3 regions of the Peribacillus simplex NBRC 15720 genome follow, and region 3 is predicted to be linked to each of the others. Evidence: predicted binding sites of a transcription regulator. Region 3 holds the regulator's gene; each other region holds the start of a gene.
What was found. The regulator Rex, encoded in region 3, represses fermentation and respiration genes when NADH is low (regulators of the CRP and FNR family bind a similar motif). The targets are predictions, from matches to a motif close to TTGTGAAATATTTCACAA.
Positions count from the first base shown of each region.

Region 1: the regulator Rex is predicted to act here: its motif matches at 3,474-3,491, upstream of qoxA (cytochrome aa3 quinol oxidase subunit II).
Region 2: the regulator Rex is predicted to act here: its motif matches at 6,643-6,660, upstream of BS1321_RS16950 (helical membrane plugin domain-containing protein).

Region 1 is NZ_CP017704.1:2,052,797-2,063,431, reverse strand. Features, by position in the region: gene BS1321_RS09790 (hypothetical protein) at 1-446, shown strand, start outside; gene BS1321_RS09785 (S1C family serine protease) at 638-1,873, shown strand; gene BS1321_RS09780 (hypothetical protein) at 2,138-2,452, shown strand; gene qoxA (cytochrome aa3 quinol oxidase subunit II) at 3,610-4,542, shown strand; gene qoxB (cytochrome aa3 quinol oxidase subunit I) at 4,616-6,562, shown strand; gene qoxC (cytochrome aa3 quinol oxidase subunit III) at 6,562-7,158, shown strand; gene qoxD (cytochrome aa3 quinol oxidase subunit IV) at 7,160-7,444, shown strand; gene BS1321_RS09755 (YfmQ family protein) at 7,769-8,224, shown strand; gene BS1321_RS28125 (BA3454 family stress response protein) at 8,518-8,808, opposite strand; gene BS1321_RS09745 (DMT family transporter) at 8,902-9,759, opposite strand; PreQ1 riboswitch class I at 9,890-9,935, shown strand; gene queF (preQ(1) synthase) at 10,040-10,540, shown strand.
Region 2 is NZ_CP017704.1:3,504,433-3,515,067, reverse strand. Features, by position in the region: gene BS1321_RS16985 (hypothetical protein) at 1-1,214, shown strand, start outside; gene BS1321_RS16975 (quinone oxidoreductase family protein) at 1,606-2,571, opposite strand; gene BS1321_RS27875 (hypothetical protein) at 2,689-2,835, opposite strand; gene BS1321_RS16970 (GNAT family N-acetyltransferase) at 2,994-3,518, shown strand; gene BS1321_RS16965 (STAS domain-containing protein) at 3,810-4,637, opposite strand; gene BS1321_RS16960 (Lrp/AsnC family transcriptional regulator) at 4,757-5,188, opposite strand; gene BS1321_RS16955 (DJ-1/PfpI family protein) at 5,339-5,923, shown strand; gene BS1321_RS27550 (hypothetical protein) at 6,216-6,386, opposite strand; gene BS1321_RS16950 (helical membrane plugin domain-containing protein) at 6,710-7,141, shown strand; gene BS1321_RS16945 (NAD(P)/FAD-dependent oxidoreductase) at 7,181-8,362, shown strand; gene hxlB (6-phospho-3-hexuloisomerase) at 8,473-9,024, opposite strand; gene hxlA (3-hexulose-6-phosphate synthase) at 9,021-9,653, opposite strand; gene BS1321_RS16930 (MFS transporter) at 9,650-10,635, opposite strand, start outside.
Region 3 is NZ_CP017704.1:2,263,634-2,274,268, forward strand. Features, by position in the region: gene groL (chaperonin GroEL) at 1-1,290, opposite strand, end outside; gene groES (co-chaperone GroES) at 1,350-1,634, opposite strand; gene BS1321_RS10665 (CPBP family intramembrane glutamic endopeptidase) at 1,972-2,697, shown strand; gene BS1321_RS10670 (YdiK family protein) at 2,694-2,906, shown strand; gene BS1321_RS10675 (redox-sensing transcriptional repressor Rex) at 3,416-4,075, opposite strand; gene moaC (cyclic pyranopterin monophosphate synthase MoaC) at 4,109-4,615, opposite strand; gene BS1321_RS10685 (ABC transporter ATP-binding protein) at 4,749-6,668, shown strand; gene tsaD (tRNA (adenosine(37)-N6)-threonylcarbamoyltransferase complex transferase subunit TsaD) at 6,948-7,961, opposite strand; gene rimI (ribosomal protein S18-alanine N-acetyltransferase) at 7,958-8,410, opposite strand; gene tsaB (tRNA (adenosine(37)-N6)-threonylcarbamoyltransferase complex dimerization subunit type 1 TsaB) at 8,433-9,125, opposite strand; gene tsaE (tRNA (adenosine(37)-N6)-threonylcarbamoyltransferase complex ATPase subunit type 1 TsaE) at 9,125-9,577, opposite strand; tRNA gene BS1321_RS10710 (tRNA-Met) at 9,776-9,849, opposite strand; rRNA gene rrf (5S ribosomal RNA) at 9,916-10,031, opposite strand; tRNA gene BS1321_RS10720 (tRNA-Met) at 10,182-10,255, opposite strand; rRNA gene rrf (5S ribosomal RNA) at 10,322-10,437, opposite strand; rRNA gene BS1321_RS10730 (23S ribosomal RNA) at 10,501-10,635, opposite strand, start outside.

The sequences.
Region 1 (10,635 bases), 210 kb from region 3:
GAGATTTTGAAGAAGCAACCGCATATAAAGCAAAATACCGGGAAGGTAAACTAATGGTTGCAAAGGCGGTGGAAATGCACCCGGTATCAGACTCTGCCACGATAGAAGCAGTAGAGGGAAATGACGAAATGGAACCGGCGGAGGAAACAACTAAGGACGGATCTAAAGTAGAAGATAAGGCGGCTACGGAAACAAAAGGCAAAGAAGGAAGCAAGGATTCGGTTAGTACATTAAGTAAATCTCAGGCGGAGAAGCTTGTGAAGGATTACGTGGATATGGAAAACTTTCCGCATTTGCATATCGAATATGATCATGATGCCGAAAAGGGAGATTATATTTTTCATGTTTTCGAGGTGGATGAACCTAGTCAGAAAAGTGGCCACACCACTACTTGGGGCTGGTATGGCGTGAATAAGAAGACTAAAGAAGTATATGAAGTCATGTAAGGATAACTGAATGGTGGAATTGAAGGCCCCTGTTGAGGCCTTTTTATTTTGTGACGCCGCAAAATACAGGATTCGATAAAATTTTATAATTTTTGTAAAAAGGTCGCCTTATTCTTTATTTTCTTAAGAATTTTTTAATATTTACTGTTTATGATTGAGCCAAGTAAAGGACAATCATAGGAGGGATAAAGATGGAGAATTATAATGGTGAGGAGCAAGTCAGAGTCAAGGCAGAACGGAAAAAGGGTAAGTCTCTTTGGATAACCAGCCTTGTTTCCGGAACGGTTGCTTCTATGGTTACATCGTCTGTATTTCTATTTGGCGGGGACTTTATAGATCAAGGGAAAAGTTCAGTGAATGAGTCAACCAAAACGGCAGGTGTACAGCAAACGGAAAGTGTTGAAAAGAATAAAAGTGTCACTGCGGAAAAGTTATCGACAAGTACGGATTCAAATGATAGGGCACAGATGGTCGAATCAGCATCCAAATCGATTGTAGGGGTCGTGAATTTACAGGAGATGCAAACCCAGAACCCGTACCAGCGGCAAAGCACCGAGAGCGAAACGGTTGAAAGCGGCACTGGCTCAGGGGTCATTTATAAAAAAGCTGATGGGAAAGCCTATATCATCACGAACAATCATGTTATTGAAGGAGCTAAGGAAGTCGAAATTTCATTGTATGATGGACAAAAGGCAACGGCAGCAGTTGTCGGGGCTGATGCTTTGACGGATTTAGCGGTTTTGACAATTGATGCCTCGAAAGCACCGGAGGGAATTAAATTCGGGAATTCTGATAGCATGCGTCCAGGTGAAGAAGTATTGGCAATTGGCAACCCACTTGGACTTGATTTTTCACGATCGGTTACACAAGGGATCGTCAGTGCGACCGGACGCTCCATTTCAGTCGATACCTCGGACGGGGAGTGGGAACTTGATGTCCTTCAAACAGATGCAGCGATCAACCCTGGCAATAGCGGCGGTGCTTTAATCAACACCGCTGGGGAAGTGATCGGCATAAACAGTTTGAAGATTTCCGAAAACGGTGTGGAAGGCTTAGGGTTTGCTATACCAAGTAATGATGTGATTCCGATAGTTACGGAGCTGATTGAAAATGGAAAAATCACGCGCCCATACTTAGGAGTCAGTTTGGCCAGTATAGAAGAACTGCCGCAATATTACATTCAAAATGTTCCTGAAGCCGCAAAGGCCGGTGTAATGGTGACGAGTATAGAAGCGGGATCAGCTGCGGCGAATGGAGGGCTTAAGCAACAGGATATCATCGTTGAGATTGATGGAACGAAAATAAATACTGCCGCTGCATTAAGGAAGTACTTATATACAGATAAGAAAATCGGCGATAAAGTAAAGGTTAAAGTATATCGAGGCACTGAAGAGAAAACGATAACGTTAACCTTGCAAAAACCATAGAAAGTGGTTAGACCCCTGATTATTCATCAGGGGTCTTTTAATTGGCAGTTGAGAAGTTTTTAATAATATACAAAAGGTTAATATCGGAAAAATAGATAGTGTATTTGCACTGTTTTTGAAGAACTTTCATATAGTCTTTAGTACCTAAAAGTGAATAGTGCCGGCCTCTATTTGTCAAGGTTTTCATCGTGGATATGTTAAAAAATAGAAAAGATTTGACAAATTTGTGAAATGTCATAAAATAGAAAGAAAGGGGATGAAATTATGGAAGCTAATCAGAAGATGTTAGATGCAGTGAAATGGGTATCGGGCACAGGTTGTGTAATCGGAATTATTATTTTTGCTTTAAGTTTCTTTGTAAGCGATTACAATAAGGATTATATATTTACCGCTGTTGGAATTGCCATCACACTAAGCGCAGCTGCAATTTTTCTAGTTGGTATATTTTTTGTCCTGACAGAAGAAATGGTAATGAATACACATAAAGGTAAAAGAATTGAACCGGAAACGACTAAAATCATAAAAATTAAATCAAATGCTAAACCTCAAACAAAAAGAAGTACAGAATTCAGTAACTAAACCAGGTATGTAGCTTAATGAACTGGCATTCTAACATCAGCTTAACTAACATGAATGAACATAACCAGCTGAGCTGTTCGCCTTTCTAAAGAATTTGAATCAACCTGATCTGAATGATTGAATGCGCTTTCATTTTGTGTAGGACTTGGCAGTTGGCTACTTTTTAATTCAATACAATATATTGCACTCGTTATGTACCAAAAATATATTTCAGCAACCCTTTGAAATACATACGATGTGCTTGGACATTCAAACCAAACTGCCTGAACGCCAGGAAGTTTTCACATTATATTTTGAACTATATCCACGAGAAAAGGACACTTTTAAAAAGTCCTTTTCTCGTGGTTTTTTTTATGTACTTTTACTTGATGATACAAAAGGGATTCCGTTATCAATATGGGGTTTTGAGTAGTGAGTTTCCAAAAGTCGGAGTTGATTGATCCAAAATAGTTTTTGTCCTGTCCTACTGAAATTGATTGATAAACAACTTGACTATAGTTGCAACAAGTTTGACTGACACCTGAATTATTTCCACCCATGACCACTTTAGGAATACTGTTAGGTCAATAAGTAATGCGAGAAGAAAGAATCAATTACATTTCACACTCGTTGTTTCCTTATATATATATAATATTGACCAGTGTTGGGTCATAAGGGGATTGAAGCATGAATATAGCATTTTGTACAATGCGGCAACCATTTGCCAACTTCCATGGCCGAGTGAAGAAAATCCGTTTTAAATCACGTTTTACTACGATATATATCTAATTAACAGGATAGGTAATATAATTCATAATCTTAAGAAGTTTTGAGGTAATATATACGTGAATATAATGTGGAAATTTTATTTCATTATATTAGAGTAATATTAAACGGGAAGTGACCGGTACTATTGCAATCTAGTACTGATAAGTGGATTTTCCATAGGTAATTTATTAAACATTTATTATATTTCATTTGCTGAAGATTTTCGAACATTTCTGTTCATTTACCATCTTCTTACTGCTTTTTATTGAACTTTATGTGACAGATGTCACTTTGTATTGTCTTTTTTTAGACTTGGGATTAATATTGGTATGTCGGGTTTGTGAACATGGTAACACTTTGTCCGAATAATTACCAATTGGAATTTTATTATGTAAGAAAGGGGTAGTACTATGAAAATAAAATGGGCTCTATTAACTATACTTTTTACAATTGCCACTGTGCTAACCGGTTGCGATAACCCATTAATGGTCTTGGACCCTAAAGGGCCAGTAGCTGCAACACAAGCAGATGTTATTATGATTTCGATATGGACAATGGCCTTTGTCGTCCTTGTCGTTATGGTACTGTATATCTTCATGATAATGAAGTATCGTGCTTCCAAACAACGTGATGATTATGAACCGCCTCATATTGAAGGAAGTAAGGTTCTTGAAATAATTTGGGTTGCGATCCCAATTTTGATCGTCGCTTTCCTATCCGTTGTTACTGTTAAAACAACAAATGAAGTTGAGGCAACACCTAAAGGATATGCAGATCAAGAACCATTAGTTATTTATGCTTCATCTTCTAACTGGAAGTGGCATTTTAGTTATCCGGAAGAAGATATCGAAACAGTCAACTATCTGTTTTTACCTACTGACCGACCAATTGAATTTAAACTTTACTCATACGGTCCAATCTCCAGTTTCTGGATTCCGCAACTTGGAGGACAAAAATACGCGATGTCGAACATGGTAAATACGTTGCATTTAGCAGCTGATGTACCAGGAGAGTATATGGGTCGAAATTCAAACTTCAGTGGTTCAGGTTTTGCTCAGCAAACGTTCAACGTTAATGTACTTTCAGCAAAAGAATACGATAAGTGGGTAGATGAAATTAAAGCTACTGCTAAACCGATTACTGAGGAAAAATTCAATGAATTATTAAAACCTGGTCATGTGGGCCAATCCACTTACACTGGAACTCACTTAGAGTTTTCTCCAGCTCCTGAAGGGGAACATGCTGGTCATGGTAACCACGGATCTTCTGATACTGAAGAAAATGATTCCAAGGATTCACACGAGGAACATTCAGAACACAGCAACATGAATCATGATCACTAAGAATTAATTTCGTAAGATAAAATTTCTAGGTTTACAAGATAAGGAATATTTTCCTGAAAGGAGTCACAAAAGTATGGATTACTTTGATCGATTTGCCGTACCTCATCCAAGTCCTGCGATTTATGCATCCATGGTTGCCATTGGCTTAACCATGATTGCGGTTGTTGCCGGAATTACCTATTTTAAAAAATGGGGTTACTTATGGCGTGAGTGGTTAACAACGGTTGACCATAAACGTATTGGTATCATGTACATCTTGGCAGCACTGCTTATGCTCTTCCGTGGTGGCGTCGATGCTCTTATGATGCGTGCTCAAACGGCTATTCCAGATAACGGTCTTTTGGATGGACAGCATTATAATGAGGTATTTACAACACACGGGGTCGTCATGATCCTGTTCATGGCTATGCCATTTATCATTGGGTTAATGAACATTGTCACACCATTGCAAATTGGAGCGCGTGACGTAGCATTCCCACGTCTAAACGCAGTAAGCTTCTGGTTATTCTTCATGGGGGCAATGCTATTTAACATCTCTTTCGTAGTCGGTGGTTCGCCTGATGCAGGTTGGACATCTTACTTCCCACTGGCAAGTAATGATTTCAGTGAATCAGTAGGTTCCAACTATTATGCGATTGCACTTCAAATAGCTGGTATCGGTACATTACTGACTGGTATTAACTTTATCGTAACAATCTTGAAAATGAGAGCACCTGGCATGAACTTAATGAAAATGCCAATGTTCACATGGTCTATCTTGATCACAAACTTCATTATCGTTTTCGCTTTCCCTGTATTGACAGTGGCACTTGCGTTGATGACTATGGATCGTCTATTCGGAACTCAATTCTTTACGATGGCCAATGGCGGTAGCGATATGCTTTGGGCTAACTTGTTCTGGGTTTGGGGACATCCTGAAGTTTATATAGTAATTCTTCCAGCTTTCGGTATTTACAGTGAAATCATTTCAACATTTGCACGTCGTAACCTGTACGGGTATAATTCGATGGTTATCTCCATGGTAGCTATTTCTACTCTATCTTTCATTGTATGGGCTCACCATTTCTATACAATGGGTCACGGTGCAATGGTTAATGGTATCTTCTCGATTACCACGATGGCAATTGCCGTCCCGACTGGTGTTAAGATTTTCAACTGGTTGTTCACACTTTGGAAAGGTAAAATCGTTTTTACCGTTCCAATGCTATACTCTTTAGCTTTCATTCCGATTTTCACGCTCGGTGGGGTAACAGGGGTTATGCTTGCAATGGCAAGTGCTGACTACCAATACCATAATACAATGTTCTTAGTAGCTCACTTCCACTACGTTTTAATCCCTGGTACTGTATTTGCCGTACTTGCTGGTTTCACGTACTGGTGGCCAAAAATGTTCGGTTTCATGTTGAGCGAAAAAATTGGGAAATGGTCGTTCTGGTTCATTACAATCGGCTTTAATGTAACATTCTTCCCGATGTTCATCACTGGTTTAGATGGGCAGGCACGTCGTATGTATACGTACTCTGAATCAACAGGGTATGGTCCATTGAATATGCTCTCTTTCGTTGGAGCGATTGGCTTGGCAATAGGTTTTGCACTAATTGTGTACAATATCTATTGGAGCACTCGTTATGCATCAAGAAATATTTCAAACGATCCATGGGATGCACGTTCTCTTGAGTGGGCTACACATACACCAATCCCTGAATATAACTTTGCAGTTGTGCCAACAGTTGATTCTACAGAAGCATTCTGGGATTCAAAGAAAAAAGGCTTTAAATTATTTGGCGGTAAAGTAGAAAAGATTCATATGCCAAATAACAGTGGCGTGCCGTTTATCATGAGCTGTATCTTCTTCGTTTGGGGCTTTGCAATGGTATTCAGCATGTGGATCATTGCAATCATTGCAACGATCGGTATCTTTGCTTGTATGATTCACCGTTCATTCGAAAAAGATCACGGACGTTATATCTCTGTTGAAGAGATCGAAGAAACTGAAAATAAATTGCGAGGTGCTAAGTAATGAAAATAGATAACTCGCTGCCACTAGAATATAGCACGGAAGAAAATCGCTTAAAGATTTTTGGATTCTGGATTTTCTTGGGGGCAGAAATAGCTCTTTTCGCTACACTGTTCGCCACTTATTTTGTATTAGTTGATGGAACTGGAAATGGTCCAACAGGGGAACATCTTTTTAAAGTCCCAACCCTAATGTTTCAAACAATCTTTCTTTTAACTAGTAGTTTTACCATAGGTCTTGGAATCAATGCAATGAGACTTGGCAGGCAGAAAGCAACGATTGGTTTCTTCATTATCACCCTTATTCTTGGTTTAGGCTTCTTGGGAGTCGAAATTTATGAATTCGTGGAGTATGTACATGAAGGAGCAACCATTCAAACAAGTGCTTTCTTATCTAGTTTGTTCACATTACTAGGTACGCATGGAGCTCACGTTACACTTGGTTTATTCTGGGGAACCTTCATCATCATGCAGATTAAAAAGCGTGGTATGACTCCACAAACAACAAACAAGGCTTTCATCTTTTCACTTTACTGGCATTTCTTGGACGTTGTCTGGATTTTCATCTTCAGTTTCGTCTACCTGAAAGGAATGATGTAATATGAAAGAATTATTCCCACGGGGCCAAGTTATGGGATTTGCTTTTTCACTAATCCTGACTTTGGTCGCACTATCAGTTATTGTGTTTGATCTCTCACTTAAAATGGCTGTGATCATTCTACTCGTTACAGCTTTCATGCAAGCTGCACTTCAATTTGTTATGTTCATGCACGCAGGAGAGTCTGAAGATAAAGCATCGATTTACACAAACGTTTATTACGGATTGTTCGTTGCATTGGTTACGATTTTCGGTACATTGCTAACAATGGTTTGGGGATATCAATAATCTATTCCGGAAAACTGGGCGTCTTGATGACGCCCAGTTTTTTTGTGTTTAATAGTTGAAAACATATACCGCTTTATCCACTTCATTCATAGAAATTTGTATGGTTATGAAGGATGTGGATGACCCATTTTGTTTAGTATAACCATTTCGGAACATTATATTTATTAAAAGAAAAATTTCCCCCTTTGGAGTGCGCCCTTGCGTTTAAGTGCAAGGTTTTACTAAGTAAAACGTTAATAGAACGACACATTCTCTAAGAAAAACTGTCAGTCCTTTTGATATAATAAGCGATATAAGAATTAATTCATAAACGTGGCGGAGATGATGAAATTGACATTGCCGGTTTTGATTTTGACAATTATCTTGAGTTTGTTAAAAATATTGGTTTCCTGTCTTCCAACTGATGCAGTTAATTGGATTATCAGCAAATTTAAAATACACTCTGAAATTAGTGACGAGAATGCGATCGTAACCTTTGAAGGAAAACGTTTGGAAGGTGAAGAAAAAATTCAAGGTATTAATTATTTTAATAACGCTAGATTTTTGAAAAAAAATCATATTTTCCCAGGGAACGAGCAATTGTTTTTGCATCCCGGAAATAGTGGGTCTCCATTGGTCATTGATACTAAAAGAGGTAAAAAGGATGTTAGGTTATTTGTGTACATTTACAATGACCAAGTGGATGTAGTTAAACAATACAAGAAGAAAGTCATTTCTTATAGTTTGTTTTCCGATAGCCTCCAAGAACGTTCCGTGCCATTAATAAGTAATTTAGCTTAAAAGTACATTAAGACGACGGTCCTTAAAAAGACCGTCCTTTTTTATAATTCTTTTATTGTGTAATCCCCTTTCATTTAGGTACTTTTTTCATTATAAAAAATTCTGAATTACTTGTTATTCAGATTGAGAGGTTAACGTCCACACTGAAAGCCTTGTATTTTAGTGTATTTTGGAAAAATAATTAAAAGTGAGGGAATTGCTGTAAGAGGTTCTTTAATAGTGCATATGAATAGTATTTTGGAAATTATTAAATGGTAATAAAAAAGCAGGTATCTATTACGATGCCTGCCTTTTTATGCTTTCCATTGTTTTTCAACTTGATGAAGGGCTTGTTGTAAAATTACTTCATGATCAGTACCCGGTTTAGTAAGGACATTTGTTTGATAAGATTTTCCTTGGAAATCAACTGTTACTGTAACTTTTACCATTATGCATCTTTCCTTTCTTAATTCAGAATTAAATGAGGTGGTTATACCTATTTCTTTAATACCCGTGGCAGAGGATTTTTCAAACATTTCAAAAGCTGTAAAATCTAAAGAATTAATATTCAAAATTATCTGATATTTTTTGGGATGTGTCAACACTTTTTTTTGACCAACCCGACTTCCCGGCCAAATTCAAACGACCTGGCTTGTGTGCACATGACAGCCAGGTCGTTTTTTGCAAATGAACTATATTCATATTTTAGTTAATATAATACCGATTAATGCAGCAAGTACGCCGGCAATTTGATAGGTTTTTAGTTTTTCCTTGAATAAATAACATCCAGCGAATACGACAACCAAACAGTTCAGGCTGACGACAGGGAAAATGATGCTTGCGATGCCGGTGTTCAACGCAAAGAAATAACATCCATAGCCAATGGTGCTTAATAAGCCTACTAAGGAACCGATTTTGACTTCATTTAGCTTGATTTTTTCATTTTTAAAGGCCAGCACCGAAAGAAGATAAAGCATTCCTCCTCCGTACATTGATACTAGGATATCGAGGGAGTTTAAATGAAGACGTGTTGATGTCGTCATTAGAATGCCGAGCACACCAAAAGATAAGATGGATAATAATGTGTGCATTATCCAAGGGACATATTGGTGGTTACCTTTAGCATTAGGTGTATACTGAATGACTAAGGTAGCGAGAAACATGCAGACAATTCCACTCCACTGCAAGGAAGAAATATGTTCGTGAAAAATTAAAGCTGCACAGAGAATGGGGAATATTGCATTCGCTGCGATTAATGGAGATGTCAAGCTTGCCGGCCCTTTTTCAAAGGCGCTTGCCATCTGGAGATTACCATTAGCGTTCAGTACCCCAATGGCTGCACCAAGCATGATAGACAGCCAGTTCAGGTGCAAACCATCCACAAGTACTCCATAAAATATAGACAAAATGAATGCTGAAAAATAAAAGAAAAATTGGATATGTACCTTTGAGTAACCTTTTCCGCTACTCCATTTAAAAATGCTGTTATTGATTCCGAAACATAAACTCGTGATGAGCGCTGCAAAAATCCACATTGACTTAATCTCTTCCTTCATGTAGGATAAACTTCTTCTACATTTTAAGCTGAAAGCATGCAGGAATCAAACCAAATTTAAAAAGTATGATTGACAGATTAGATATTTTTTTCTATATTAACTATGACAATTTTAAAATATTTCCCGATAAACGGGAGAGGTTCATAGCATCACCCTCTTAAAAAAACTATGGCTTTGATATTTTTCGCGAATCAACCATATCTTTGAGGAGATATGGTTTTTGTTATATAGAGGCCCACTTTATGAATCTCCCTGTAACCTGGGATTAGGAGGACTTTTAATGTCTGGAAGAAAAGAAGAAGAATTAAAAAAAGATATCACACTGCTTGGGAATCAAGGAACAAAATATACATTTGACTATGCACCTGAAATCCTTGAGTCATTCGATAACAAGCATCCGAACCGGGATTATTTCGTCAAATTCAATTGCCCGGAATTCACTAGCTTATGTCCGATAACGGGCCAGCCGGATTTTGCAACCATTTACATCAGCTATATTCCCAGTGTGAAAATGGTGGAAAGCAAGTCTTTGAAACTTTATTTATTCAGCTTCCGCAATCACGGTGATTTCCATGAAGACTGCATGAACATCATCATGAATGATTTAATCGAATTGATGGATCCTAAATATATTGAAGTCTGGGGCAAGTTTACACCTAGGGGCGGAATTTCCATCGACCCTTACACAAATTATGGGAAACCAGGTACGAAGTATGAGGAAATGGCAGATTACCGCTTGATGAACCATGATTTATACCCGGAAACAGTCGATAATCGCTAAAGAATACGAAAGACAATGGGCATATGCCCGTTGTCTTTTTTTGTTTTTAGCCATTCTCGATCGGTGGTCCTGCCGCTTTGTCCTTTTAAAAAATA
Region 2 (10,635 bases), 1.2 Mb from region 3:
AATTCACCGCACCACAAGGATCACTAAAAAAAGTGTTTGTGCCTGTTCATCAAGGTGAAGATATTTTTTATAAGTTTAACCTTGGTCCTGCAAGTAATCTTGGCTATAACAGGAAGACGGACCGTTATTGCAAGAAATACCGTTTCTTTTATAGCGATGCTTTCAAAACCTTAAAGATTCATGGAAAACGGCTGCTGCTTATGGGTGCTTTCCGAATGTCTGTTTTGAAATCTGAAGAAGTACTATTTGATTATAATGAAATCGTTCCTGATTCCAGCTCGCTATTCACAAGGCAGCGCTTATTAGATGCAGTCGATGCAATCCATGACGCTTTAAGCCATTTAGTGACGATTTCTTTTGCGAGCAGGGCTTTTTCAAAGAAAGAAGTTCTGGTATTCACCTTTACCGAAGGCGTCTTGGAGCAGTATAAGGAAAATAGGGCGGAACGGACATTGTTGCGGAGAACGATTTTTAACTCTGGCTACCTTGGGCATATCAATGATTCAGTATGCAGGGAATTGGAACGGGTCGGCAAATATATTTTCCGTTCATTTCTGCAAGAAGCGACAAACACCTCCAATGATATCCAAAAGGAACTGCAGAAGTTAGCCCGTTTCGTCTATTCTCATTCTCTTAAGAAATTTGGCCAGGCACTTCCTGCCAATAAGCAGTTACTTCTTGCCCCAAAACAAGCCTCTGCTTATTTAAGCAAGATCATGTACAACGAGACATTGGAACAGATGGTCAAGTATGCCCACCAGGCAGAATCCATCAAAAGCCTGCTTGAACGCGCTCATTTTCATAGAAACATTTCCGAGAAAGCTCTCTGCCGGGAAGTGAATGATTTAGAAATGGCTGAACATATCGAGCCTATTCTCCATAAGTACCATCAAGCGGACTTCATCCGCCATGTGCTGAACGACTGGTGCGAAACATGGCTCATTTCCCGTGTAAAGACTGTGACCGAAGAATCTGGGGCAGAAGGAAAAAGGAAAAGTACCGATGATAAGCAGATCGCTGCCGAGTATATGGCGCGCATTAGAAACGATACATATGGCCAGTTGGACAGGCTGTTGACCTTGCTACTTAAATTCGGCAATCATGCAGTCGCTCCGTCTGTCCGGAACTTCCCTCTCACAAAGAAGAAAGAAACCCTCCAATCCTATTTCGCGATCCAAAAGGAGCGTCTTGATGTTCTCTCCATTTCATCTTAAATTCACAGCCTTTTAATATGTCATATGTTTTCGAAGAGAGCGGATCCGTTCTCTTTTTTTTGCTTGTAACGAAAGCCGACTGTGAATTGCAGAATGACGATTGTGGTTTGGTGATTGGCCCACTGTGGATTTCTCCTCTGAATTCGTGTATTGAATATGGATCTTGTGAATAAGGGAACTTGGGCAGCATGTTGTTTTGACGGCAGGCCATAACCCCTGTAAGGGCAAAGGCATTTATTATGGAGTTATTCTAAGGGTCTTAGAAAGGGTCTATATAAAGGAACTAAAAAAGGTTCTGATCATCAATATGAATAAGGTGTTGAATGCGGCAGGCCACTATTCGGGTAAAGGAAATGGGCCCCCATTTAAAATGGAAAGCCCACATGACTCGTTATGGTATTAATAATATTTTCCCCGAACTTTCCCGGCCTTCAAGAAGTCTATGTGCATCCGCCCCATTTTCCAACGAAAAAAGAGTCGGTTCCTTGATGAGGATTTTCCCTGACAGAATCCATTGGAACAGCTCTGCTGTTCTTCTTGTCCGTTCTTCATGGGTAGTCAGGACGTTCCAAAGGTCTCCACCTATTAATGCCTTGGATGTATCCATTAACATTCTAGGGTCGATTTTCTCTGGATCACCGCCTGCCATACCAAAAAACACCACAGTCCCTCCAGTCTTGGTCGCCTCGAAACTATCCATCAAGGTTTGGCCCACTGATTCATAAACGACATCAACGCCTTTACCGCCGGTTACATCCTTAATGGAATCCACCCAGTCAGATCCGTAAAGGAAAACATGATCCGCACCCATTTGTTTGGCAACAGCCGCTTTATCATTTGATGAGGTCAAGCCAATGACCTGACCGCCCTTCATCCTGATCATCTGTGTCATTAATTGACCGACTCCACCTGCAGCGGCATGGACCAGAATGGTTTCCCCTTCTGTAACTGAATGGCTGTCATGAGTTAAATATTGGGCAGTCAATCCTTGAAGTAAAACGGTTGCGGCCGTTTCAAAGGAAATGCCCTCAGGCAGAGGTAACAGTTTATCAGCTGGAACAGAAACCAGCTCCGCATTGGCATGGGGAACATCAGCGAACCCGACACGATCACCGGCTTTCACATGATAGACATCTTCCCCGACATATTCGATGACACCGGCCCCTTCATAACCTAAAATGAATGGGGGATCACCCACCAAATGATAATTCCCTTTCCTTCTATATATATCAGCAAAATTCAAGCCGATCGCTTTCATTCGAACGATCACGGCTGATTTTGAATGTTCAGGTTCTGCAATTTCCCTTACAGACAGGACTTCCGGTCCGCCAAAATTATCAAAGACAAGTGCTTTCATCATCCTAACTCCCTTCAATGCTTCTTCATTCTTTAAGATATAGGATGAACCGTTTGATGGCAAGAAACACAAATAACCGCCCTGCCCTTTAAAGGCAAGAGCGGTCACTAAGATTACTCAATCTGAATTGGAACCAGGACCGTTCTTTCGTTTATTTGCAGAAAATTCCTTACCGTGTGCTTCATGTTCTGCAATGATGTCCGCTTTCGGAATATGGTTATTCTTTTTCGGTGAACCGGTACGGTTACGATGTTTTTTTCCCATGATCTATCTCCCCTTAAATTCAATAAATGTTTAATGCCTGCTAATGTTAGCTTGTCCGATTACTCCCGAAAATACCGGCAAAATAGGCACTTCAAAATAAAGGAAAAATCTCGTGGAGACCGAATAGATATAAAACTGATATATGAGGAGGGAATACTATGTTTCCTGTATTGAACACGGAAAGGTTACGATTACGGGAAATTCGTGAAAGTGATGCGGAAGCTCTATTCCAATGTTTATCAAAAGATGAAGTCACCCGCTTTTATGGGCAGGATTCATTGGAAAATATCGAACAGGCGAATGATATTGTAGCATCCTTTGCGAAAAACTATCTTGAAAAACGGGCGGTTCGATGGGGAATTGAAAGAAAAGATACGCAAGAATTAATTGGCACTATCGGCTTTCATGCCCACAGTCCCAAATACAGACGGGCGGAAATCGGATATGAAATCCATCCTGCACATTGGCGGAAAGGATATGCGTCAGAAGCTCTTAGAGAAATTATCGCTTACGGTTTCAACGACCTTGATTTAACCCGCATTGGCGCGGTCGTTTTTCTGGAAAACAGTCCATCAAGTGAGCTGTTGCTTAAGCTGGGCTTCATCCAGGAAGGAATATTAAGGAGTTATATTTACCAAAACGGCATCCCTCATGATACATATGTCTATTCCTTGCTGAAGTGAAACGAAAACCTTCTTTGGAGGGTTCCATTTAAGAAATTTGCGACACTCCTGCCGAATAACTGGCTAGTCGAGACCCCACAGACGCTTGCTTTGATGAGGCTTGGCAGACAGTCGGCGGAAAGGGAGCGGATTTCTGAAATCAACTGGAACCTAGATTTGGTTTGTTCGGAGCATCCGTTCCCCATTCCATTTACTTATTCGAGTCGAAAAAAACAACAAATAAATTCCCTTAATATCCCAAATTACCCACAAAAAAAAGTCACCAAAACATAGCGACTCCCACTTCACGATTTAGGTGATTACAAGATAGTCCTTCAAGGCCTGCTGCAGCGTCCCTTTTGTTTCTGCTTTATTATCTACCTGAACCCCTGAACGGATCATTTTCGTAACAACTTCAGGGCGTAATCCAGTCACAACAGCTTTACACCCCATCATTGCCGTTCCATCGAGGATTTTCATTAAATCATTGATCATTTCAACTTCCATTTCAATGATACCGGATAAATCCAAGATCAAGGTCTGTATCCGCAGCTTCCCTATCTCCATCAATACTTTTTCCTCAATTATCCGTATTCGTGAATAATCGATTGTCCCAATTAACGGAAGGACACAGGTGGTGGAATTGACTGGAATGATTGGGACGGATAGATTTTCCACCAAGTTTTGCTGAGCCAGGATCAATTTATCTTTGTAATCGGAGTAACTGACGAAAAAGGATTTAAGAAATACATCAACCTTTTCATTCACTTTTTTCTCTAATTCAAAAAAGGTCTTGGATTCACTAAACACTACTTTTGCACTTTCGAACTTATAAAGAAAGGTCCAAAGAGTTCTGCGGAGGGCCTGAATCCATTCCAGCTTGAATGAAAGCGTCAAGGAGTGGGTGGCCCATGTAACTCCCTCTTGTTCGGCAAAGGTAATCATATCCGTTTCATTCTGTTCCACTATATATCGGATGAGCTTATGTGCATTATTCAAAAGGTCGACATTTCCAATCAGCAGAATTTCTTCGATTTTATCCCTGACATTGACAGCTTCTGATAAAAGATATTCTTCAAATTCACTTTTATTCTGCAAAAGGAATTCCATTATTTTTTCTTCCTCATAAACAAAACTCACCCTTCTCCACTCCCTTTTTGAACTTCCAACTGTGATTTTTGTTACTAATTACTTTCTATATAGGTGAAGTTTTTTCCTGCTGATTGCTCATATTAAAGATGTAAATGGGTAAAAACCGGTTACATCTTCTCGCCTGAAAAAACATTTTTCGATGCAGAAGAAAATATCAGGTGGGTGGACGATTTCCCATATTTAATGGCTTCATCAACGAAGTCCTCCAGCGTTTCCATGGAAAATGTACTAATTTTAATCAAATAACTGTATTGACCGGCTAACCGGTGGCATTCCAGTACTTCCGGATGGTTCAAGCTAAATTGATAAAAGTCTTTGCATCTATCCGTTTCGAATAATATGAATGCCGTTATGCTCCTATCAAGTTTTTCAAGTGATATTTCGGTTTTATATCCTTTTATCACTCCGCTTTCCTCTAATTTATTCACACGTTCTTTCGTTGCTGGAGCCGTTAAGGAAACTTCATGTGCCAGTTCTTTCATGGACATGCGCCCATTATTCTCCAGCAAGGAAAGTATCTTTTTGTCCGTTCGATCCATTTCAATCACTCCCACTTTTTATTATTAATAAAAATCCATTAAATACATTATAAAATAAACAGAAGCGAGATGATTACATAATTTATCGTATGTATTAGGCAATTTCAATTTTATATAATAAATACAAATATAAATAAGGGGGATGCTGCTATGAAAAAAGTATTGATGCTGCTATCCAATGGATTCGAAGCGGTTGAAGCAAGTGTGTTTACGGATGTATTGGGCTGGAATAAATTAGAGGGTGATGGTACCACTGATCTGGTTACGGTGGGACTTCATGAACAATTGAAATGCACATGGAATTTCATCGTGCAGCCCGAATTGACTATCGATCAAGTGAACCTTGATGACTTCGATGCTTTGGCCATTCCAGGAGGTTTTGAAGAAGCCGGTTTCTATGAGGATGCCTATGATCAGAGGTTTCTTGATGTGATCAAGTATTTTCATAACAAGAACAAAATCATAGCAACCATTTGTGTAGGTTCTCTCCCATTAGGAAAAAGCGGGATATTGGATGGAAGAAAGGCCACTACGTACAACCATCCAACCAGTAAGAGACAGGGGCAGCTAAAAGATTTTGGTGCGATTGTCGTTAATGAACCGATTGTCATCACGGACAATATCATTACATCCTACAATCCTTCCACAGCATTCGATGTGGCCTTTACGCTCTTGGAAATGCTCACTTCAAAAGAAAATTGTAAACATGTGAGGGAATTGATGGGCTTCCATTAAAAATGTGCTGATGAAAAAGGTTCCGAATGAATTCGGAATCTTTTTCACGTCACTTCCAATAAGCCAATGAACGGGTTTTCATGGATTCACTAACTGTTTTGTTGATTCTGGAAGGACTTTATTCGTTGCATATTCGATGATGACCCATACTGTCGAATGACATCCAGACTATCCAGCTCGCCATTGGCGAATTTATCTTCAACGCTTTGAATGTTTTCCTCAAGCCATTGTTTTCGGTTGGTTTTGATATTTTAAGTAAACATAAATGTTTCGCTATGCTTACACAACAATCTTATTTATCAGGTGTTTCCGATGTGCCTTCCTCACTGTTTTTGAGGTAAACTTCAGAAATTCCATTCATACCTTCCAAAAGTTGCGCTTTAGTATACTCCATACTGCCAACCAGTTTATGAAGCTTCTTATCATTATTCTCTTCTGTAAGTTTAGATTCTGAATCAGTCACATTTTTTCACCTCCATCATTTTAGGATGGCAAATCAAGATGGAAATATGTATGATAGGGGGACGATGATAGACAACCTCTTAAAGTCCAATTTAGGGGAAAAATGGTATCTCTCTTTGGAATTTGTACTTCGAAAAAGCAGGAAATGATTATTTTATGGATCTTTTTTAAAAAATCAGCTGTTTTCATGGAACTAAAGGGATATACTATAGGATAGCTTTTATTACATTTTTGTTAGTATTTCTTCTTGTCACACATTGTGTAATATTTTACAAGTTTTTCTATTTATATCAACAAAATGCTTAATGCAAAGGAGAATTGGATATGTCAGAAACGATTACCCAATCACAAACTGAACAACTTAATGCCCGCCAAAAACAATTAGATGTACTGGACCAATTATTAAAGCCTGAGGTTCAGGAATCATTGAACACTTTAGTTGAGCAGTTACCAAAACTGACTGAATTAGTGAATATTTTAACAAAGTCTTATGATTTCGCTCAATCGGTTGCGACTGATGATGTTTTGAAAAATGATACGGTCAGCGCCATTTCGGAGATCGCGACACCTGTAGTACATTCAGTAAAAGGGCTTGCGGCTAATGCCATCGAAGCTAAGGATCGTGCTGAAGTGAATAATGATGTGATCGGTCTTTTCGGTCTGTTAAGGATGATGAAAGATCCGCAAGCACAAAAACTTTTCCGTTTCGCCCAAGCTTTTCTTGAGGTCTCTTCAGAACGTAATAACCAAAAATAATTTGATAAACTTTCAATCAGTAAGGACGGGGGATTAACTATGTCAAAACAAATCATCATCTTAGGTGCAGGTTACGCAGGATTACTATCTGCCTTATCCGTACGTGAATATTACAATAAAGATGAAGTTCAGGTTACAGTGGTGAATCAATTTTCAACGCACCAAATCATCACCGAATTACACCGTCTTGCAGGCGGATCCATTTCTGAACAAGCCGTTTCCATTCCTTTGGAAAAGCTTTTCAAAGGAAAAGATATCGACCTTATCATTTCCAAAGTGGAGTCTTTCTCAGTCGATAACAAAGAAGTGAAACTTGCCAATGGTTCCACTTTATCTTATGATGCCCTGGTTGTTGCTTTGGGAAGCCAAACAGGATTCTTCGGCATTCCGGGACTTGAGGAAAACAGCATGGTCTTGAAATCCGTAAATGATGCAAACAAGATTTACAAACATATCGAAGATCGCATCCGCGAATATGCACAAACCAATAATGAAGCGGACGCAACCATCGTGATCGGCGGCGGCGGATTGACGGGCGTTGAGTTAATCGGTGAAATCGTGGATCATTTCCCTAAAATCGCTAAAAAGTTCGGAGTGGACTTCAAGGATTTGAAAATCAAGCTTGTTGAAGCTGGTCCAAAAATTCTTCCGGTCCTGCCTGATCACTTAATCGAACGTGCGATGACAAGCTTGGAAGCACGCGGCGTTGAATTCTTGACAGGTCTGCCTGTAACGGGTGTTAAAGGAAATCAAATCGAATTGAAAGACGGACAAACGATAACTGCCAATACGCTTGTTTGGACAGGCGGAGTTGCGGCTCTTCCTATCGTAGGCGAATCAGGCCTTGAAGTGGATCGCGGTAAAGCAACCGTTAATGAGTTCTTGCAATCCAAATCCCATAATGACGTATTCGTTGTCGGGGACAGCGCCGTTGCTTTCCCTCCAGAAGGCGGACGTCCATACGCTCCTACTGCACAAAATGCTTGGCAAATGGGCGAGCTTGTTGGATACAACCTATATGCAGCCTTTGAAGGCAAGAAACTTGAAGAATTTTCACCTGTAAACTCAGGTACACTTGCGAGCCTTGGCCGTAAGGATGCGGTGGCAACCGTTGGGGCCAATAACACGTCCCTTAAAGGTCTGCCGGCTACATTGATGAAAGAAGCAAGTAATGTTCGCTATCTAACACACATCAAAGCCCTATTCAGCCTAGCTTATTAATTTATTATCGCCGTGACATGTCACGGTACATGCCCTTTATTCCCGTTTGGAAATAAGGGCATTTTTCGTTTCAAAAAAGGCGGGCCCCCACTGAAGGAGCCCGCCATATTTCACTCTACATTACTATGTTTGGAATAAGTAAGCTCGTGGCTTATGGACTGGGTTAATGAATAGTCCAAGCATACTGCATCACATAAAACATGTACACATTGATCAAACAATGAACTTAACGGCTGGACGCTTTTCGTTTCATGTTCCAAGCGATTTTTCGTTGCAGCCGGAATCACCAAGACCTCATGAGAGACATTCGCTAAATCCGATTGGTCATTAGTCGTGATCGAAAACACCTTGCATCCCACTTCCCTGCCTTTTGCCGCAACCGATATCACACTTTTGGTCGAGCCGCTCCCGCTAATGGCTATGATCAGATCGTCTTTTGCAATAGAAGGAGTAATCGTTTCCCCGACTGCATAGACGTTTAAGCCAAGGTGCATCAATCTCATCGCAAAGGCTTTGGCCATGAAGCCCGATCTGCCTTCACCCACGATGAAGATCCTGGTGTCAGACCGTAAATTTTTTAGGAGCGCATCCGTTTCCCCTCCGTCCATTTTGTGAAATACACCGTTCATTTCTTCTAAAATAACCGCAATTTCCTTTTTCAAACTTCCTTCACACCTTTCTCCCCATTCACCGTTTCCTTAATTAGACGGGCAGCTTCTGCTGGATACTTTGCTTTTGTAATCGCCGAGCCAATGATAATGACATCAAGCCCCTTCCTGATCATAACAGGCAAGGACGAAAGAGTGATCCCTCCTGCTGCAGCTCTCATGGACCCAGCATGATTTCTCATATTGATCATGGCATGACCTGAATTCTCCTGGCTGTCCTTGCTTACATGCTCACAGAATATTGCCTGACTGTAAATCCGTAATTGATCAAGCCGGGTATCGGATACATTCAATAAATCAATCATGATCTGCCCCTTGTATTCACACGCTTTTTCCAGGCATTTTTGGATGGTTACATCCGATGCAGCCCCCATTACCGTAGCTACATCAGCCCCGCTTTGAAAGCAAAGATCCATTTCATAAGCCGCATTGTCCATCGTCTTCATGTCGGCAATGATTTTTTTTTCAGGAAAGTGATTTTTCATTTCTTTGATGCTGTTCACTCCGAACTCTTTAATCAGAGAAGTCCCCACCTCAATCCAATCAATCGAGGCTTCCACGCTTCGTGCCATTTCAATGGCTTCCTCCATATTCATGCGATCCAACGCCAGCTGAATCTTCAAGACGAAACCACCTCCATTTGCTTGACTGGCGTAACCGCAGGCTTTTTAACCATCAATGTGAGTAACGCTGAAATCAATAAAGATCCCGCCATGAAAATATAGGATGCTCCAGGCCCGCCGGTCAATCCGTTTAAATATCCGACGAAATAGGCACCTACAAATGAGCCAAGCGCCCCCATGCTATTGATCAGGGCCATTGCTCCGCCAGCCACATTTCTTGGAAGGATTTCAGGAATGATGGCAAAGAACGGTCCATACGGGGCATACATCGCACCGCCTGCAATGACCAACAGGGCATATGAAAGCCAGAAATTCGATGTGCCGAGCATGAAGGACCCGAAGAATGCGATTGCCCCGACAAGCAGCGATGTCCAAACGAACGTTTTCCGATTTAATGTTTTATCCGAAAAATAGGATAGTGCCAGCATCGATATGACCGCTAACAAATAAGGTCCGGATGAAAGCCAGCCCGTTGCCACTATATCCATGTTCGACGCCTGTTTAATAATGGACGGCAGCCACATGACGAACCCATAAACCCCGATGCTCCACATGAAGTATTGGATACTGAGCACGATGACCTGCTTTGACTTAAAAGCTTCCCTATAATTTTTTACAGGTTTTAATGCAGCCTGTTCTTTCTGGAGGGTCGCTTCCATATCTTGCTTTTCCTGATTTGTAAGCCACTTGGCATCTTTGGGACGGTCATTGGCGAGCTTATACCAGATAAACGCCCACAGGACAGCCGGAAGTCCTTCAATGATGAACAGCCATCTCCAGTCGAATGCCTTCAATAGGTAGCCGGAAAGGATCGACATCCACAATACAGTAACAGGATTCCCCAGAATCAAAAAGGTGTTGGCCCGGGAACGTTCTTCTTTTAGGAACCAGTGGCTAAGGAAAACGAGCATCGCAGGCATAACAGCGCTTTCAACAACACCAAGCAGGAAGCGAATCGGATAGAGCCATGCCACACTTGTCG
Region 3 (10,635 bases):
TTCCGCTTGAATTTCAGCGATTTTATTGTATACGTTAAGAAGTGCTGTACCACCACCGGCTACGATGCCTTCTTCAACAGCGGCACGAGTGGAGTTCAATGCATCTTCAATACGAAGTTTACGTTCTTTTAATTCCGTTTCAGTAGCTGCACCGACTTTGATTACCGCTACGCCACCAGCTAATTTAGCAAGGCGTTCTTGTAATTTTTCACGGTCGAATTCAGAAGTTGTTTCTTCTAATTGAACACGGATTTGGTTTACACGAGCTTGAATTTGAGCTGTATTTCCAGCACCTTCAACGATCGTTGTATTTTCTTTTGTAACAACCACTTTAGACGCACGGCCTAATGAATCGATTGTTGCAGATTTAAGGTCAAGTCCGATTTCTTCAGTGATTACTTCGCCGCCTGTAAGAGCTGCGATGTCTTCAAGCATTGCTTTACGACGGTCACCGAATCCAGGAGCTTTAACCGCAACTGCGTTGAATGTTCCACGAAGTTTGTTCACAACAAGAGTTGCAAGCGCTTCGCCTTCTACATCTTCAGCAATCAATAATAGCGGTTTCCCTTGTTGAACAACTTGCTCAAGTACAGGAAGGATTTCTTGGATATTCGTGATTTTTTTATCTGTGATCAAGATATATGGATTCTCAAGGACAGCTTCCATTTTATCTGAATCAGTAACCATGTATGGAGAAGCATACCCACGATCGAACTGCATACCTTCTACTACGTCCAACTCAGTTGTGAAACCTTTAGACTCTTCGATTGTGATGACGCCGTCGTTACCAACGCGCTCCATTGCTTCCGCAATCAGTTGTCCCACTTCTTCATCAGCTGAAGAGATGGCAGCAACTTGTGCGATTGATTCTTTGTTTTCAACAGGTTGGGAAATGGCTTTCAATTCTGCAATTGCAGTATTGACCGCTTTCTCGATTCCTTTACGGATACCCATTGGGTTAGCACCAGCTGTTACGTTTTTAAGACCTTCACGGATCATCGCTTGAGCAAGAACCGTTGCAGTAGTTGTACCGTCACCAGCTACGTCGTTTGTTTTGCTTGCTACTTCAGCAACCAATTTCGCACCCATGTTTTCGAATGCATCTTCTAATTCGATTTCTTTAGCGATCGTCACACCGTCATTTGTGATAAGCGGTGAACCGAATTTTTTCTCAAGAACCACGTTACGACCTTTTGGTCCAAGCGTTACTTTAACTGCATCTGCAAGTGCGTCCACACCACGAAGCATGGAGCGGCGAGCTTCTTCACTAAATTTAATTTCTTTAGCCATTTATAAGTACCTCCCTAAAATTTTAAGAAAATTTTCGTTCAGTTAAGTATGATGTATAATTAGCCGATAACAGCTAGAATGTCGCTTTCACGTAAAATTAAGTATTCAGTGTCTTCGTATTTAACTTCAGTACCTGCATATTTTGAGAAGATAATTAGATCGCCTTGGGCAACCTCTAAAGCAACACGTTCGCCATTTTCAAGGACACGGCCAGTACCAACTGCTACTACCTTACCTTCTTGTGGCTTTTCTTTAGCAGTATCAGGAAGAACAATACCGCTTGCAGTTTTTTCTTCAGTTTGAACTAGTTCAATAATAACGCGATCACCTAATGGTTTTAACAAGTGAAACAACCTCCTCATATTCTCTTGATAATTTGTTTCATGATTATTAGCACTCTTCATCATCGAGTGCTAACACATTTATAATATTAAATAAACCGAGCCTTTTTTGCAAGTATCTTATTGAAAATTTTTTATTAATTTCTGATAAATTACGGGTATACTACTTTAGCATAATGATTTCCTTAACCAAGTAATTGAAATGTTTTATTAGGGGGTACCTTTAAGTGGAGTTCTGCCTCAATATTTGATACCATTTTGGAGTATGCGTTTATAGATGGTCCCCATATCAGGAACGTTCCAAGCGGAATGGGTGACTAAATAAAAGGAGTTTTCATTTTTGAAAAAAGAATATTGGTTCGTCATCATCACTTATATTGCCATGCAATTATCCAGTATTGTTGGGGTACCCATTTTCATGCTGATCGGGTCTTATACCGGAATGCCGGCTGATGAACTCGAAGTGAAGTCTGCAGCATACTGGATAGTTTTCAGTTTTCTCGCTGCTTTATTCTTGATTCTTTTTTTAATGAGAAAAGATATGAGGGAAAAGTTGGACACGAGAAATCAAACTTCCGTTCCCATGTCCGTATTATGGTCAATTGCAGGAGTTTTCATGGCTCTTTTTGCGCAAAGCATTGCCGGCAGCATTGAACAAATGCTTGGGGTGGAGTCTGAATCTGAAAATACGCAGCAACTCATTTCACTCATTTACAAAGTCCCCATGGTCATTTTCGTCACTTCAGTAATTGGACCTATATTGGAAGAATTAATTTTCCGGAAAATCATTTTCGGATCACTTCATAAACGCTTTAACTTCTTTATTTCAGCTTTAATCAGCTCAGTTATTTTCGGCTTGGCGCATGGTGAATTTGAACATCTTCTTTTATATACAGCAATGGGCTTCACCTTTGCTTTCCTTTATGCAAAAACAGGCCGCATTCTCGTTTCCATGAGCGCTCATATTGCAATGAATACGCTTGTTATCATCCTTCAAGTGGTATATCGGGAGGATATTGAGAAGATGCTAGATACTGCACAGGCCTTCATCGGAGGTTTATTATGAAACGTCAATCACCATTATTCATGGGCATCATCTATGCAGGCTTAGGAGCTCTTTTTACAGCTATCGCGATTCAAACCGTCAATTCTTCCGGATGGGGAATCTTTGCCTACATACTTGTCCTTATTGCAACTCTTGACTTTGGATCGGGATTACGCATGATCATGCTGCACTTTAAGATTAAAGCCGCACAAAAAAATAAGAAAAAATAAAAAAAAGCTGCAATGATGCAGCGTTCAGACTGTAGACAAACTCGATGAAAGTTGAGTTTGTCTACAGTTTTTTTATGGCTTTTACAATTTGGACGTTGATTTCCGCTCCAGGTACGCGCTTTTCCCGCAGGTGTCTCGCACCTTCCTCTCCAATCAACTTCGTTATAAAATTTAGATAGAAACCATACCTTAGGAATTGAAGGTTTTGCTTTGGACCAGTTGGTTCGGGATCAGCATTTGATGAAAGATACGTTTTATGAACCCCTTTCTCCTACAGTCTCTTTAAAATAGAAGGATTAAAACTTGAAGTGATGAGGATGCTTTTTATTCTATATAGCTCAACTTGATTTGATTACTTTAGTCCAACTGGTGCCAGTGAACGATTTGGTTCGTAAAATTTTGGCAGCCTTTAATTAACCTCGGGCCAAAATTTCAAAAGGGGTGCGGAATTAAAAAATTCCGCACCCCTTTTGTATACAAACTGAACGATGCAATGATGCAGTGTTTTTTCATTCCTCTATTGCAGCTTCTTCCACTACAGGATAATGTTTCAGGAAGTAGATGAGCGACTGAAGCTCTACCGCCAGGTCAATGTGGTGAACCCTTATGGATGGAGGCACGGTCAGCCGTGCAGGAGTAAAATTCAATATTCCTTTTATATCAGCTTTGACTAAACGATCGGTTATTGTCTGGGCTACCTGTGCAGGCACTGTCAATATAGCCGCAGTAATATTATTTTCCTGCAATAGTGTATCGTTTTGATCCATATGATAGATGGGCACATCAGCTATTCGCTTGCCGACCTTTTCTTCAGAAACTTCGAAAGCCATTTCAATTTTAGTATTATTATTTTTCATGAAATTGTAATTTAAAAAAGCGGTTCCTAAATTTCCTACCCCGATTAAAGCGACTTTGGTCAATTCATCTTGATCTAGTGTTTTTCTAAAGAAGGATAATAAATAATTGACATTGTAGCCGTAGCCTTTTTTCCCAAGCGCGCCAAAGTAGGAAAAATCACGGCGAATGGTAGCAGAATCCACTTTTACAGCTTCGCTTAGCTCTGCCGAAGAAACTCTTTGTTTGCCTGAGGAATGTAAGTTCTTTAAAAATCGATAATACAATGGCAACCTTTTGGCTGTCGCCTGCGGTATCTTTGGGTCATGGTTCATTGTTCTTCCCCGCCTTCACACATGCTTTTCAACTTAATCTCTATCTGTTTGTTTTACTTGTCTTTTATAATCGTTACTGGAAACTCCGCCTGTTTTCTCCACTAAGAATGTAGGCCCGATCACCATTCCCTTATCAAGGGCCTTACACATGTCATAAACAGTCAAGGCAGTCACGGATGCAGCTGTTAACGCTTCCATTTCAACACCTGTACTCCCTTTTGTCTTAGCTTCCGTTTCAATCCTAAGCCTATATCCTTGTTCTTCTTTTTCCCAATCAAAGGCTATATTGACCCCTTGCAGAGCAATGGGATGGCACATCGGAATTATATTGGATGTATTTTTGCTGGCCATTATTCCTGCAACTTGTGCAACAGCCAGTACATCACCTTTTTTCATTTTCTGGTTCGTGACCAATTCATATATTTCATCATTCAATAAAATGCTCGATTGAGCTACTGCCGTCCGGGTTGTTTCAGGCTTAGCACTCACATCGACCATTTTGGCCCTGCCCTGTTCATTAAAATGCGTTAAGTTTCCCATTTAAGTAACCCCTCCTAAATCATACACTATTATTCCACTTTATGTAACAGCTTTTCTTTTAGCTTGGAACCAAGCTGTTGCCGATAATAACTAAAATACGTTACACTAACAATAATCAATTGAGGTGAAATCTATGATTTTATTACAAATCAATCAACTATCGAAATATTATGGAGCTGAACTTATTTTATCAAATATGAAGCTCGAAGTTCAAAATAAAGATCGAATTGCACTTGTCGGCCGAAATGGCGCCGGTAAATCCACTTTGCTAAAAATCATAGCCGGGCAGCTTTCCCATGATGGCGGTGAAATAATCAAACCAAAAGGCGTCACCATCGGCTATATGGCCCAGGATACGGGATTGGAATCCGAACTGACCATTTGGGATGAGATGCTGACTGTATTCACGGACCTTATAGAGCAAGAAAAGGAACTGCGTCGCCTTGAGGCTGATATGGCCAGACCTGACATCTTTGAAAACGAAACAATTTACCAAAAAGTGCTGAATGAATACGACACTTTGATGGTGGCATTCAAAGAGAAGGGCGGTTATCAATATGAAGCGGATATCCGTTCCGTATTGCATGGACTTCAGTTTGCTGACTTTGACTATTCTACCCCAATTTCCACTTTAAGCGGTGGGCAAAAAACAAGGCTTGCATTAGGAAAACTGCTTTTAAGGAAACCGGATATATTGATTCTGGATGAGCCGACGAACCATTTGGATATCGAAACCCTCTCTTGGCTTGAACAATATTTACAAAGCTACCAGGGAGCTGTCCTTATTGTTTCCCATGACCGTTATTTTTTAGATAAAGTAGTAAACCTGGTATATGAGATTTCCCGGAATAACATGAAAAAATACCATGGTAATTATAGTTCTTACCTAGAGGGAAAAGCGGAAGATTATGAGCGGGACATGAAACTGTTCGAGAAGCAACAAGGGGAAATTGAAAAGCTTCGCGACTTTGTCCAACGTAATATCACAAGGGCTTCCACCACGAAAAGAGCACAAAGCAGACGCAAACAGCTCGAAAAGATGGATCTATTGGACAAGCCGCAAGGTGATGAAAAATCCGCGAATTTTTCTTTTCAAATTGAAAGGCAAAGCGGAAATGAAGTACTCCACCTTCAGGACCTGGCTATCGGATACGAAGGGGAAACTGTATCAAAGAATATAAATTCCCGGATGACAAAAGGAGAGAGCATAGCTCTTGTTGGCCCAAATGGAGTCGGAAAATCAACGTTACTGAAAACGATCATCTCTAATCTGCCTGCACTTTCTGGGGACTTCCGTTTTGGAACGAACGTAGAAGTCAGCTACTACGATCAAGAACAAGCTAACCTTGTTTCCAATAAACGCGTACTCAATGAATTATGGGACGACTATCCCCTTAAACCGGAAAAGGACATTCGCACCGTACTCGGTAATTTCCTATTTAGCGGGGACGATGTTTTGAAAATCGTTTCCACACTAAGCGGGGGCGAAAAGGCTCGGCTTGCGCTAGCCAAAATGATGATGGAAAAAGGGAATTTTTTAATTCTTGATGAACCAACAAACCATTTGGACCTCGATAGTAAATTGGTGCTTGAAAACGCATTGATCGATTATCCGGGAACTATTCTATTCGTTTCACATGACCGTTATTTCATAAATCGGATAGCAACGAAAGTGATAGAACTCTCCAAAGACGGCAATGAAGAATTCCTCGGTGATTATGATTACTATTTAGAGAAGAAACAGGAGCAAGCGGAAATCCAAGCACTTGAACAGCAGGATCAGGCGAAAACATTAGATACAGCCGTAGAAAAAACAAATTACAAAATTGATAAAGAAGCAAAAAAAGCTGAACGCCAGCGAAAACGTCGCATTGAGGAAATCGAGACAGCCATGGAGCTTCTTGAAACCGAAATAAACGAATATAATGACCTCCTTTGTGATCCAAATGTTTTCCAGGATCACGAAAAAGTAATGGAAGTCCAAGCAAAGCTTGATAATGCACAGGAAAGTTTGGACCAGCTTCTCGAAGAATGGGCTGAACTGGAAGAATGACAATTGACCGAGTCAAATGACTCGGTCTTTTCTTTTCCAATTAAACTGTTTCACGAAAGTTATCCACAAACTTGTTAACAAATCACTTACCGCTCATTAGCCATTAATTTGAGTTATACACATTATCCACAGAAACATATCCACTTATCCACAAAAACACCACTTTATACACATGCATTATGATTATCAAAAAAACTTTATCCACAGAATATTCTATTTTTTTATTAACAGGACAAAAAAGACAGGATTCCGAAGTTTGGGATCCTGCCTTCTCGTCAATTAAAATGCTTCTATATCCAATCCAGGATTTCCGTTCAAGTCCAAACCAGATCGTTTTCCCTTTTCAAACATGACACTGCCAGCAGCACCGATCATGGCGGCATTGTCCGTACAAAGATAGAGGGGCGGAATGGATATATCCATAGGTAAATCATTAAAAGCTTCCGTTAATGCTTCCCTAAGGCCTTTATTTGCCGCAACTCCTCCAGCAAGCAATACCTGCTTCACATTATATTCCTTTGCAGCCTTTACAGCTTTCATTACAAGCACTTCTATGACGCTTGCTTGGAAACTTGCAGCTAAATCTTTAGGTTCAATTTTTTCCCCGCGCTGTTCTGCATTATGCAAAGTGTTGATCACAGCTGATTTCAACCCGCTGAAAGAAAAGTCATAGCTGCCATCCAACCATGCCCGAGGCAGTTTCAAAGATGGTGAGCCTTCTTGTGCAAGCCTATCGATATGAGGCCCACCAGGATAAGGGAGCCCCAAGGTTCGAGCCACTTTATCATACGCCTCTCCTGCTGCATCATCCCGCGTCTCCCCTATCACCTTGAACGAACCCGGTTCTTCTAAAAGCACCAATTCCGTATGACCTCCCGAAACGACCAAAGAAAGCGCAGGATATTCGATCTCCTGAATAAGTCGATTTGCATAGATATGACCCGCGATATGATGCGTACCGACAATCGGGATTCCATGTGCGAAAGCTACAGCCTTCGCCGCATTCACACCTATTAATAGTGCCCCTACAAGTCCGGGACCTTCTGTAACGGCAATGGCATCCAAGTCTTCATATGTAACACCGGCTTGTAGCAGTGCTTCTTCAAGAACAATCGTAATTTGTTCTACATGATGACGGGATGCTATTTCTGGGACGACACCGCCAAAACGTTTATGGCTTTCGATTTGTGAAGCCACGACATTACTCAGTATCTCCGTTCCATTTTTTATGACAGCTGCCGCAGTTTCATCGCAGCTCGTTTCAATTCCTAATATAAATTGATCTTTTTTCATGAAAAATTCACCCACATAACATAAGCATCTTCTTGATTGTCTGTATAATAATTTTTTCGGATTCCACCCTTTTGGAAACCTAGTTTTTCATAAAGCGAAATGGCTACTGCATTACTGACACGGACCTCAAGCGTCATCCTCACCACACCCATCGAAATGGAGATTTCAATCATCTTCCTGAGCAAAGCTTCTCCAAGCTTTTGCCCTCGGTATTCAGGTAATATCGCTATATTGGTAATGTGCGATTCATCAATGACGATCCATGCACCGCAATAACCGGCAATGTTCCCTTCATCCTCTATCACCATGTATACAGCATATTGATTATGATTCAATTCATTAAAAAAGGCTTCCCGGCTCCAAGGTAAAGTAAAGGACTGCTTTTCCACATTAAGCACTTGGTCGATATCTTCCGTATTCATCTTTCGGAACGTCAATGTTTTACTCATAATAATCGGTCGCTTTCCTTGTTTATTTCCCCTGCTGTTCAAGCCACTTAGCTTCTGCTTCAGCCATCCGGATATAATTCGGTACAAACTGGTGAACATCCACTTCAGTCTTATCAAGGCCAATAAAGGCCAGTTCGCTTGGCCTTGAATTATATGACTGTACTGGAGCAAATACCGCTAATTCGCCTAATGCATCCGTAATTGCATCCCGATGGATGTCCACATCTTGACCAACAAATAAAACAGGACGATTTAATTCCTTCAATTGAATCGCCCAATCAGAGGATAGTATATTACAATCTTCAATGACTGTCTTTAGAGAATCCTTTTCCATTTCATATAATCCAGTATAAATCTGCCCTCTTCTTGCATCGAATAAGGGAGATATCAACCCGTTAAAATAACGTCCATTAGCAGCTAAAACCTCTAAGCTGGAAACACCTGATAACGGAATCTGAAGCGTCCAGGCCAAGCTTTTCGCAATCGTCACTCCAATCCTGACCCCTGTATAGGAGCCTGGACCTTGAGCGACCACTATCTTAGTCAATTCCTTCGGTTTAGTATCACAATCCCTCAGCAACGTTTCAATTGCTGGCATTACCCGCACCGAATGATTTTTCTTTAAGTTCGTCGTATACTCGCCAATTACTTGACTCCCGTTAACCAGTGCAATCCCTAATGTAAAATTCGATGTATCTATAGCTAAAACCTTCATCAAATAATCTCCTTACATAACTTTACATATCGTTCGCCTTTGGCTTCCAAAACAATACGCCTGCTTGTATCGCCCAGACGATAAATATAAATGGTCAAGATTTCCTCTGGAAGGTGATCCTTTATTAAATGGGCCCATTCAACGACAGTCACACCATAACCATCAAAATATTCATCAAAGCCTAAATCTTCTTCGGATTCACTTACCCTATAGACATCCATATGATATAAAGGCAAGCGACCCATGTACTCCTTTATTATAGTAAAGGTAGGGCTATTCACCATTCTGGTAACACCTAATCCTTTAGCCAGCACTTTTGTGAATGCCGTCTTCCCTGCACCCAAGTCACCTTCTAAAGCCAGCACATCTCCACTCGAAAGCTTTTGTGCCAATTTATGCGCAAATTGCGCTGTTTCTTCCTCATTCTGAGAAATCAATTCAACATGTTGCATATATCAATCACCTTTATCATTATTAGGAAAACGTCCTATAGTTCATGTCGAGTACCATAAACGCAATATTATGGAACAACAACCATTCTATATGTAGTTTACCTTGTTTCAAAAGAAGAAACAAATAAGTTAGGGACATAATTATTCGAATTTCAGATAAAACAAAAAAACGAAACCTAAGTTTCGTTTTTTTCATGATTGCGGGGACAGGATTTGAACCTGCGACCTTCGGGTTATGAGCCCGACGAGCTACCGGACTGCTCCACCCCGCGACGGTATAAATGTTACTTTTATAAATTAAGTATTCCCATTTACTCAAAAAGAATACAAAGATTATAGCTTGGCGGCGTCCTACTCTCACAGGGGGAAACCCCCAACTACCATCGGCGCTGAAGAGCTTAACTGCCGTGTTCGGAATGGGAACGGGTGTGACCTCTTCGCTATCGCCACCAAACATTATATCTTTTTTACATTACATCCATTATCATATCATGTATGAGATCAGAATGCAAGAAGAAAATTTCATTCCTTCAAAACTAGATAATATTAGAAGGTATTTCAGATAAAACAAAAAAACGAAACCTAAGTTTCGTTTTTTTCATGATTGCGGGGACAGGATTTGAACCTGCGACCTTCGGGTTATGAGCCCGACGAGCTACCGGACTGCTCCACCCCGCGACGGTATAAATGTTACTTTTATAAATTAAGTATTCCCATTTACTCAAAAAGAATACAAAGATTATAGCTTGGCGGCGTCCTACTCTCACAGGGGGAAACCCCCAACTACCATCGGCGCTGAAGAGCTTAACTGCCGTGTTCGGAATGGGAACGGGTGTGACCTCTTCGCTATCGCCACCAAACATAAAAGGAACGTTGTTCCTTCAAAACTAGATAATAAGAAGGTATTTCATTTTTTTAAAGCGTTGGTTAAGTCCTCGATCTATTAGTATCAGTCAGCTCCACATGTCGCCACGCTTCCACCTCTGACCTATCAACCTGATCATCTTTCAGGGATCTTACTAGCTTGCGCCATGGGAAATCTCATCTTGAGGGGGGCT